Regions from separate parts of the Rhizobium sp. 0TCS1.26 genome, predicted to be linked through region 3. Evidence: riboswitches for the same ligand, from Rfam matches in the RefSeq annotation. Region 3 holds a riboswitch; each other region holds the start of a gene.

Region 1 (3,269 bases), on a different contig from region 3:
GCTGCGAACCTCAGCCGAAGCCCAGGCGGACGCGATGCCGTTCAGATCGCTGTCGGTAAACGACAGCACCACCACATCGCCCGGCGTCTGGTCGAGGTCGACCGGTTCGATCAGGTCGTCGAGCGACGAGGATGTGGTGGCAAGGATATGCATCAGGCGGCCAGCATCCTCCCGATCCGGTCGGCATCGATGCCCTTCTCGCCGATGATGACCAGGCGCGAGCGGCGATCCTCCCCGTTCGCCCAGGGGCGATCGAAGTAGTGGTTTACGCGTGGGCCGACGGCCTGCACCAGAAGCCGCATCGGCTTGCCGGCAACTTCCACGTAACCCTTGATGCGCAGCACCTTTTCCGCCTCGGTCACCTGGGCGATGCGCAGGCTGAGTGCTTCCGGATCGGCGATCGCCGGAATATCGAGGACAAAACTGTCAAAGTCGTCGTGCTCGTGGTCCAGTTCGCCGTCGTGGTGCGTCTTGCGGTTCTCGATGTCGTCTTCCACCGCAAGGCCGAGGCCGATGAAGATCGCCGGGTCGACGACGCCATTGGCCGCTTCGACGATGCGCACGGCACGCGGCAGGTGGTCGCTGACATGCGCCCGCGCCCGTTCCAGGCCGTCAGCGGACAAAAGGTCGGCCTTGGTCAGGATGACGAGGTCGGCGCAGGCGATCTGGTCTTCGAACACTTCCTCGACCGGGTCGTCGTGATCCAGCGCCTCATCCCCGGCACGCTGCTCGGCGAGCGCCTGCATGTCGTCGGCGACGCGACCCTCGGCCAGCGCCAGACCATCGACGACGGCGATGACGCCGTCCACCGTCACGCGGCTCTTAACGCTCGGCCACTGGAAGGCCTGCACCAGCGGCTTGGGCAGTGCCAGGCCGGAGGTTTCGATGAGGATGTGGTCGACCTTCGGCTGCATCGCCAGAATGCGGTCGATGGCGGGGACGAAATCGTCGGCGACCGTGCAGCAGATGCAGCCATTGGCCAGCTCGATGATGTTGTCTTCCGGGCAGCTCTCGACGCCGCAGCCTTTGAGGATCTCGCCGTCGATCCCGACATCGCCGAACTCGTTGACGATCACCGCCAGCCGCTTGCCTTCCAGGTTCTGCAGGGCATGGCGCAACAGCGTCGTCTTTCCGGCGCCGAGAAAGCCGGTGACGACGGTGCAGGGGATGCGGGTGAGCGAAGAGGTCATGGACGGTCCTTTAAGGCTTCTGATGGGGCGTGAAATCGAGGGGCGGCACGCGGGCGATCATGCCGCGCTTCAGGCTGTCGGGGCGGCCCTTCCAGGGCATCAGGCCGTCCGTCGACCCGGCCAGCAGGCGGGCTCCGGTCAGCAGATCCTCGGCGCTTTCCGTCGTCAGGTCGCCGAAGACGTAGCTCCAGCCGTCAGGGTTGAGAATTGCGGCGCTGAGCCCGCGCTTGCAGTTGGCAAGGCAGGAGACGCCGCGGACCTCGATCCCCGCGGCGGCCAGATCGCGGGTTGCCTCGGCAAGCCGCGACCCGTCGCGCGGCAAGTCAGTGCCGTCTGCGGTGCCGCGGCATGTTTCGCAGACGTGGATCACCACGCGTGCCGGCTCGACCGCCTGCGCCGCGTCGCGTTCGTTCAATTGCCGAGAAAGATCCAAACCGACACCCCAAGCGTGCTTCATGATGGGGCGCACATTCACGGCCACGCGCCGGAATGTCAGGTAACATCCGTGCCGGAGCACCCCGCCCGGCTGGATTCATGATCGTCAACGGCAGGTCTCCTGGCTCGCGGATTGTCGCCCTTGCGCGGCCTTCCCGAAGGTATCCCTCCAGTGGCCTGGTGCGCCGGGTTCCCGCTCGTGGTGGCGGGGGCCGCTTACAGTTGCGGGGGCAGCCGCGGTTTTGGCACTGATGCCGCACCGCGTTCCCTCTTAGCTTTCCCCGTTGCCGGGAAAAGACCGTTGCCATTCCACTATGCGCTTAGGCGCTGATGTGTCAATGGCGGCAGTCGGCCATTGCCGGAGCGGGCGCATCGACTATAGTCCCGCCTCCGCCTCAAAGCCTGCCGACAGGGGAGCCGCACATGAAAGACATCGAGGTCTCGGAGGCCGAGCGCCACAAGCGCAAGATGGAAAACCGCAAGGCCGTCCAGGATGCAGAAGTGGCTTCGAAGACCATCGAGAAGGGCCTGCTGATCGTCAATACCGGACCCGGCAAGGGCAAGTCGACGGCTGCCTTCGGGCTGGCTCTGCGCATGCTCGGCCATGGCCGCAAGGTGGCGGTGGTACAGTTCATCAAGGGCGCCTGGGATACCGGCGAACGGCATGCCATGCAGGCGTTCGGCGACCGGGTGATCTGGCACACGATGGGCGAGGGGTTCACCTGGGACACCCAGGACCTGAAGCGCGACGTCGAGGCCGCCGACCGCGCCTGGGAGAAGGCGCTGGAGGTGATGGCGCAGCCGGAGGTTGGGCTCGTCATCCTCGACGAGTTGAACATCGCGCTGCGCTACGACTATCTGGATCTGGAAAAGGTGGTCGCCGATCTCGTCGCGCGCCGACCGGACCTGCATGTCATCGTTACCGGCCGCAATGCCAAGCCGGCGCTGGTCGAAGCCGCCGACATGGTGACCGAGATGACGCTGGTAAAGCATCACTTCAAGGCTGGTGTGAAGGCGCAAGCCGGGATCGAGTTCTGATGACGGCCGTGGTGACGGCAAGGGCGCTGATGTTCCAGGGCACCGGCTCCGACGTCGGCAAGTCGCTGATCGTCGCCGGCCTGGCGCGGGCGTTCACTCTGCGTGGTCTGCGGGTGGTGCCGTTCAAGCCGCAGAACATGTCCAACAACGCCGCCGTCACCGCCGACGGCGGCGAGATCGGCCGGGCGCAGGCCCTGCAGGCGCGTGCCGCCAGGGTGCCGCTCTCGGTGCACATGAACCCGGTGCTTTTGAAGCCGCAGAGCGATGTCGGCGCCCAGCTGGTGGTTCAGGGCAAGGTCGAGGGGAATGCGAAAGCCGCCGAATACCAGCAGATGAAGGCGGGCCTGATGCCGCGCGTGCTCGACAGCTTCGAGCGGCTGAGGAGCCAGGCGGACCTGGTGCTGGTCGAAGGCGCCGGCAGCGCATCCGAGATCAACCTACGGCGCAACGACATCGCCAATATGGGCTTCGCCCGCGCCGCCGACGTGCCGGTCGTGCTGATCGGCGATATCGACCGCGGCGGCGTGATCGCCAGTATCGCCGGCACCAAGCTGGTGCTGGACGCTGCCGATGCAGCGATGATCCGTGGCTTCATCGTCAACCGCT
Region 2 (3,269 bases), on a different contig from region 3:
CACATCTCTGTGTGCATCCAGATATGTCATTTTAATCAGCGCACTAGCGTGTAAGCATGATGATGTTGCTGCGCATCGGCAGAAGCCGGCGCCGTTTGAAGGGGATTTGTCGATGAAGTTGAATTTCATGGCCGCTGCCGGTCTCGCCCTCTGTCTTGGCGCCGGCGTCGTGTTTGCCGCCGATGAGCCGCAGGTCGTTCGCCAGGAACTGATGAAGAAGGTCGGTGGATCGATGGGCGCGCTGTCTGCCATCGCCAAGGGCCAGAAACCCTACGACGCGGCGACCGTGAAGACGGCCCTGACGACGATCAGCACGTCGGCCAAGGATTTCCCCAACCACTTCCCGGCAGGCTCGGAAACGGGTTTCGAGTCCGAGGCGGCCCCCGCGATCTGGTCCAGCATGGACGACTTCAAGTCGAAGGCGATGAAGCTGTCGACCGATGCCGATACGGTTCTCGCCTCGATGCCGGCTGATCCTGCAGCCGTCGGCCAGGCGGTGCAGACGCTCGGCAGCGACTGCGGCACCTGCCACCAGACCTACCGCCTGAAGCGCTGAGCTTTTTGCGACATCGGCGCCGCCGGCCGGTCCGGTCGATGCGGCGCCAGGACCATCCGGCCGGATGCGGCAGTCGAAGGTGAAGAGGGAAGATGGCCTCGATCTGGGTCAAACTATGCGTGGCCGGCGTTGCGGTCGTCGCAGCCGGAGCGGCGGTTGCCTATGCGGTGACCATGCCTGATCCGCATCAAGCCGGATATTGGGCCGATCTCGGAACGCCGGACCTGGCGCATGGGGAGAGGCTGTTCTGGGCCGGCGGATGCGCCAGCTGCCATGCGGCAAAGGGTGCCGGGGGCGACGCCGCCAAGCTTCTGTCGGGCGGACGCGCCTTGCCGACGGCCTTCGGCACGTTCAACGTTCCCAATATCTCCTCCGATCCGGAGGCCGGCATCGGCGGCTGGACGCTCGCCCAGTTCGGCGACGCGATGACCCGCGGCGTCGGTCCGAACGGCGAGCACCTCTACCCGTCCTTTCCCTACGGCTCCTACAGCCGGATGACCGCCGGCGATATCAACGACCTGTTCGGCTACCTGAAGAGCCTGCCGGCAAGCCCCGACGTCGCGCCGCCGCACGCGCTCAGCTTTCCCTTCAACATGCGCATGGCCGTCGGCGGCTGGAAGCTTCTCTACCTCAATGATCAGCCGCGCATTGCCCTGCCGGCGGATGCCAGCGATGCGGTCAAGCGCGGCCAGTATCTCGTCGAAGGCCCCGGCCACTGCGGCGAATGCCACACGCCGCGCAACGCGCTGGGCGGCTTTCAGAGCGGCCAGTGGCTGGCCGGCGGGCCGAACCCGGAAGGCGAGGGGCGTATTCCCGACATTACCCCCGGGTCGCAATCGATCGGCAGCTGGAGCGAGGCTGACATCGTCAACTACCTGGAGACCGGCTTCACGCCGGACTTCGACAGTGTCGGCGGTTCGATGGTGGAGGTGCAGCGAAACCTCGCGCATCTGCCGAAATCGGACCTGGAGGCGATCGCCGCCTACCTGAAGGCCGTGCCCTCCCTCTGAGGCCGATATCGGCCAATGCGCGCACTCTTGACAGCATTTCACCTCAAGCGCACAAGTGAAGCTTGTGTTGGTTCCGCTCGGGAAAACCCGGACGGATGAAAAGGGAACACGATAGGGTCGATTGACCTCATTCGTGGCTGCCCCCGCAACTGTGAGCGGCGAGTGCTTGGACCGTTCTGGCCACTGGGAAACCGGGAAGGCTGGTTCTTGCACAGCGACCCGCGAGCCAGGAGACCTGCCAGCACATATGTCGTCAACACATATGCAACGAGGGGTTTTGCATGTCGATCCAAACGTCTGTCGCCGGTACCGCGGCGAAATCCACATCACTTCTGCAGGCAGTCTTTGCCGCAGCGCTTGGCCTGTTCATTGTCGGTTTTGTCGGGTTCTCCCATGCGGAAGCCGTTCACAACGCAGCGCATGACACGCGCCACGCCAACGCCTTCCCCTGCCACTAAGGGTCAGGTTTTCATCATGTTCAGATCGATTGTCTTCTCCGCCGTCGTGGTGGGGATTGTAACAGGTATTGCCGTTTCGCTGATGCAGATGGTCGGCACGACGCCGCTCATCCTGGCGGCCGAGACCTACGAGAACGCAGCCCCGGCAGCGTCCCAACCTGAAGCTCATGAGCACGCCGCCGGCACCGCGCCGCATGATCATTCGGCGGCGGCGCCCGCCCAAGATCACGATGCCGGCGCTGCCGGGCATGATCACGGTGACGGCTGGGCACCTGCGGATGGTTTCGAACGCACGGCCTATACCGTTGCCGCCAACGTCCTCACCGGCATCGGTTATGCCCTGGTGCTGACGGCGGTGCTGTCGGTTGCCGGCCAGCTTGGCTTCGGCTCGGCGGTCGGCTGGCGCTCCGGCCTGTTGTTCGGGCTTGCCGGCTTCGCCTCCGTCATGCTGGCGCCGATGATCGGGCTTCCGCCGGAATTGCCAGGCTCGCCGGCCGGCGACCTCGGGGCCCGCCAGATCTGGTGGATCTCGACGGCACTCGCCACTGCCGTCGGCATCGGCCTCATCGCCTTCCGGCGCGAGCCTTGGGCCGCTTTGCTGGCCGTGGTGCTGATCGCCGCACCGCATGTGATCGGCGCACCGCTGCCGCCGGAGGGGGAGCACGCGCTGGCGCCGCTCGGCCTTGAACGGCGGTTCATCATCGCGGCGACGGTGACCAGCTTCATCTTCTGGGCCTTGCTCGGCGCACTCAGCGGTGCCTTCCTGAAACGCTTCGAGACGGCCCGCTGACGATGACCCCTGCAGCGTGGCGGGACGATCTCGACGCGCTGCAGTTCTGCCTGCCCGAGCATGGGGGTCTCTGCCTCGTCCACCGGCTGGCGTTTCGTACTTTCGTGGGCAGCGAGCCTGCCCGCGATACCTGCCTCGGCTTCTTCCTGGAGCATGAGGCCGCTTTCCTGTCCGCGGCCCGCCTGAAGATCGCGCGCCAGGCGATCGAGCCCGGCCGCAACCTTCATCTCAACAGCCGTGACATCCGCCGCGCCATCAATGGCGAAACATCCGGTGGGGCGGGCAAGGTCTGCCGGGTGCTGGGCGGGTGAGGAGGCGGGCGCCGTTTGGTCGTCAGGCGTCGATGTTTGTCACCGTTTGTCTTGGGTCGGTATGACCGCCATCGGCCCATTGCGGACATTTCAGGTAAGCCAGCACGTCTCTGAGATGCCGTGGATTTCTGACTGACCGCTTCT
Region 3 (3,269 bases):
ACCATCAGCAGAACCTTCATGCGGCTTGACCCGTCATGGATCTCCGCCTGCATGCCCAACCGTTCTGCAATCGGTTTGAGGCCCTCCGCCAAATCGGCAAGGCCGAGACCCGTTTCCGACAGAAAGCTGATGCGCATGAAGAAGCGGCCGGTATCGAGGTCGTCGAATTGCGAGGAATCGACGATGTTGCAGCCGTTCTCCGCAAGATAGCCCGACAGAGCCGCGACGATGCCGCGGGCAGTGGGGCAGGATACGGTCAGCACGTAGTTCTTCATCGTCGGTCTCCAGAGCCCGGACGGGCGAGGCGGGTTGGTGCGGGGCGGTGCCCCTCGAAGTGGAAAGGCAGCCTAACCGCAATAGCCGAGGCACGCCGAATATCAAGGTCACATGCAGGATGTGCCGCCTTCTCTCGCAGGCGACCTGGGTTGAAGCTTAGAGCCGACGGCGGGCTTTGCCATCTCGGTTGCGCCATCGGCCCGTTCATCTCCGTCGCGACCGGCCAAAGCATCCGGCGCCCCCGATCACCGCGTTGGAGATCACAGAAATTCCGCCGGTGGCCTTTTGGCAGTGGACAGATCAAAAAAGGACGGCTATGCAGTAATGATATTACATTACTGCCGATCAGACGAAGCAGAAGATCCAGGGTACGCTTCGCCTTGACCAAGCAGCGATGCCACGTTTATCTGGCGCGGATGGTTCCTCACGCCCTCCACGGGCAAGGGGATTAATAGGGAACTCGGTGCGGCATCTTATTCGAGCTGCCAATGCCGGGGCTGCCCCCGCAACTGTAAGCGGAGCTGAACATCCTCGTGGCGCGCAAGCGCCATGCCACTGCGCCGAAAGCGCGGGAAGGCAGATGGGACGCGACTACCGTGAGCCAGGAGACCTGCCATCGATCGAAAAGTCCAAAGTCACGGGCGGGGATGCCCGGAACAGGAGTTGACCATGACCTTCTCTCGCATCAGCGAGCGCACTCTCTTGCACAGCCATATCCCCGGACGAGCCACATCGATCACCGGATGCAGCGCGTGACGCCTGCAATCCTGTTCCTTCTCACTCTGGGGTCATCCATGATGAAATTTCGAGCCCGCGGTGCCGGTACGGCAACCGCGATCCTGATGCTGGCCGCAGGTCTGGTGGGCGGCGAGGCGGAAGCCTCTTCGACCGCCTATCCCCTGACGATCCGGAATTGCGGGAGTGACGTCACTTTCCAGCACGCGCCGAAGCGCGCCGTGGCGATTGGCCAGAGTTCGGCGGAGATCCTCTATCTGCTCGGGCTCGGCGACCGCGTTGCCGGCACGGCGGTCTGGGTCGGACCGGTGTTGCCGGGCTACGAGGCGGTCGATGCTAAGGTGAAGCGGCTGGCCGACAACGATCCGAGCTTCGAAAGCGTCATCGCGACGCGGCCGGATCTGGTGGCGGTGCAGTTTCAGTGGCACGTCGGGGCAAAGGGCACGGTGGGCACTTTGAAGCAGTTCGAAGACCTGCAGGTGCCGGTCTACACATCGCCTTCCGACTGCACAGGCAAGGACAATTCGACAGGCGGCGATGGCGTTCGCGTCGCGCCGTTCACCATGGACCTGATCTACGCGGAAATCCGCGACCTTGCGAAGATCTTCGACGTGCAGGATCGCGGTGAGCAGGTGGTCGCCGATCTGCAGAAACGCGAAGCCGCGGCACGCGCCAAGGTCGCGTCCGCGAGCGGCGCGCTGTCGGCGGTCTTCTGGTTCTCCAGCGCGTCGCCGGCGGCCGATCCCTACGTGGCCGGGCGAAACGGCGCGCCGAGCTACATCATGGAGGCTCTCGGCATCCGCAACATCATCGATAGCGATGAGGAATGGCCGACGATTGGCTGGGAAACCGTAGCCAAGGCCAATCCGTCGGTGATCGTTGCGGCGCGCATGGACCGGCGCCGCTATCCGGCCGACGAGATCGCCGTCAAGCGTCAGTTCCTCAAGACCGATCCGGTGGCCAGCCTGATGGACGCGGTACAGAAGGGTCACATCATCGAACTCGATGCGCAGGCCATGAACCCGACCATCCGCACCATCGACGGGATCGAGATCCTCGCCGACGCGATCGCCTCGGCGGGCCTCAGCCGGTGAGGATACGCAAGCCCGCCATTCGTACCGCGGCGACTGTCGTCGCCCTGATGCTGCTCGTTGCGGCCCTGGGGCTCGGGGCAGCGATCGGCGAGACGCGAATACCGATCGATGTCGTTTGGAAGACTGTCGCCAACAAGGCATGGAACGCCGGTTACGCGGTGGACCAGATCGACGCCGGCGTTATCTGGAGTTACCGGCTGAGCCGGGTGGTTGTCGCAGCCTGCTGCGGCGCCGCCCTTGCTCTCTCGGGTGTCGTCCTGCAGGCGCTGCTGCGCAATCCGCTTGCCGACCCCTACATCCTCGGCATTTCGGCAGGCGCTTCCACCGGTGCGGTGGCGGTGGCGATCCTCGGTTTCGGCGGCGGGCTGGTCGGCCTGCCGCTCGGCGCATTCGCCGGCGCCGTTCTCGCCTTCGCGCTGGTCTTGCTGCTGGCCTGGCGGGCCGGCCGGGGGTCGGCGGCGATCATTCTTGCGGGCGTCGCCGGCTCGCAGCTGTTCCACGCGCTCACTTCGTTCGTGGTGACCAAGGCCGCCAATGCCGAACAGGCGCGCGGCATCATGTTCTGGCTCCTCGGCAATCTGTCGGGCGTGCGCTGGCCGGATGTCGGGCTGGCGCTGCCGGCGGTCGGCGTAGGGCTGCTTGTCTGTCTCGCCCATGCGCGGGCGCTTGATGCCTTTGCCTTCGGGACGGCTTCGGCCGCGTCCCTCGGCATTTCGGTGCCGCGCGTCTACGTGGTGCTGATCGGTGTCACGGCGATGATGACGGCCGTTATGGTGTCGCTTGTCGGCTCGATCGGCTTCGTCGGTCTGGTCATTCCGCATGCCACGCGCATGCTGGTCGGCATCCGCCACGGCGTCCTCCTGCCGGCGGCGGCGGTGACGGGTGCCGTCTTCATGATCCTCGCCGATATCCTGTCGCGGGTCCTCGTCGCGGGCCAGGTGCTGCCGATCGGCGTCATCACCGCCCTGGTCGGTGCGCCGGCCTTCGCCCTCATCATGAGCCGCAGGAGGACAAGCCTGTGAGGATCGACGCACGACAGGTCAGCTGGGCGAGCGGCACGACGAAGATCGTCGACGAGGTCTCGCTGTCCGTTGCCTCGGGAGAGTTTCTCGGCATCATCGGCCCGAACGGTTCCGGCAAGACGACGCTCATCAGCATGCTCGC

What was found. A riboswitch is a leader RNA that binds a small molecule or an ion and turns the genes downstream of it on or off. The one in region 3 is predicted to bind cobalamin.
Region 1: another riboswitch for cobalamin. It lies ahead of AAIH46_RS19410 (DUF1636 family protein); the one in region 3 lies ahead of AAIH46_RS15395 (ABC transporter substrate-binding protein).
Region 2: another riboswitch for cobalamin. It lies ahead of AAIH46_RS09175 (CbtB domain-containing protein); the one in region 3 lies ahead of AAIH46_RS15395 (ABC transporter substrate-binding protein).

Annotation. Positions count from the first base shown of each region.
Region 1 is NZ_JBCIYV010000004.1:346,491-349,759, reverse strand. It holds gene cobN (cobaltochelatase subunit CobN) at 1-153, opposite strand, end outside; gene cobW (cobalamin biosynthesis protein CobW) at 153-1,190, opposite strand; gene AAIH46_RS19410 (DUF1636 family protein) at 1,201-1,605, opposite strand; cobalamin riboswitch at 1,720-1,943, opposite strand; gene cobO (cob(I)yrinic acid a,c-diamide adenosyltransferase) at 2,049-2,663, shown strand; gene AAIH46_RS19400 (cobyric acid synthase) at 2,675-3,269, shown strand, end outside.
Region 2 is NZ_JBCIYV010000002.1:416,868-420,136, reverse strand. It holds gene AAIH46_RS09185 (c-type cytochrome) at 113-556, shown strand; gene AAIH46_RS09180 (c-type cytochrome) at 649-1,566, shown strand; cobalamin riboswitch at 1,618-1,823, shown strand; gene AAIH46_RS09175 (CbtB domain-containing protein) at 1,848-2,024, shown strand; gene AAIH46_RS09170 (CbtA family protein) at 2,041-2,814, shown strand; gene AAIH46_RS09165 (hypothetical protein) at 2,817-3,125, shown strand.
Region 3 is NZ_JBCIYV010000003.1:281,354-284,622, forward strand. It holds gene purU (formyltetrahydrofolate deformylase) at 1-275, opposite strand, end outside; cobalamin riboswitch at 677-908, shown strand; gene AAIH46_RS15395 (ABC transporter substrate-binding protein) at 1,119-2,105, shown strand; gene AAIH46_RS15400 (FecCD family ABC transporter permease) at 2,153-3,127, shown strand; gene AAIH46_RS15405 (ABC transporter ATP-binding protein) at 3,124-3,269, shown strand, end outside.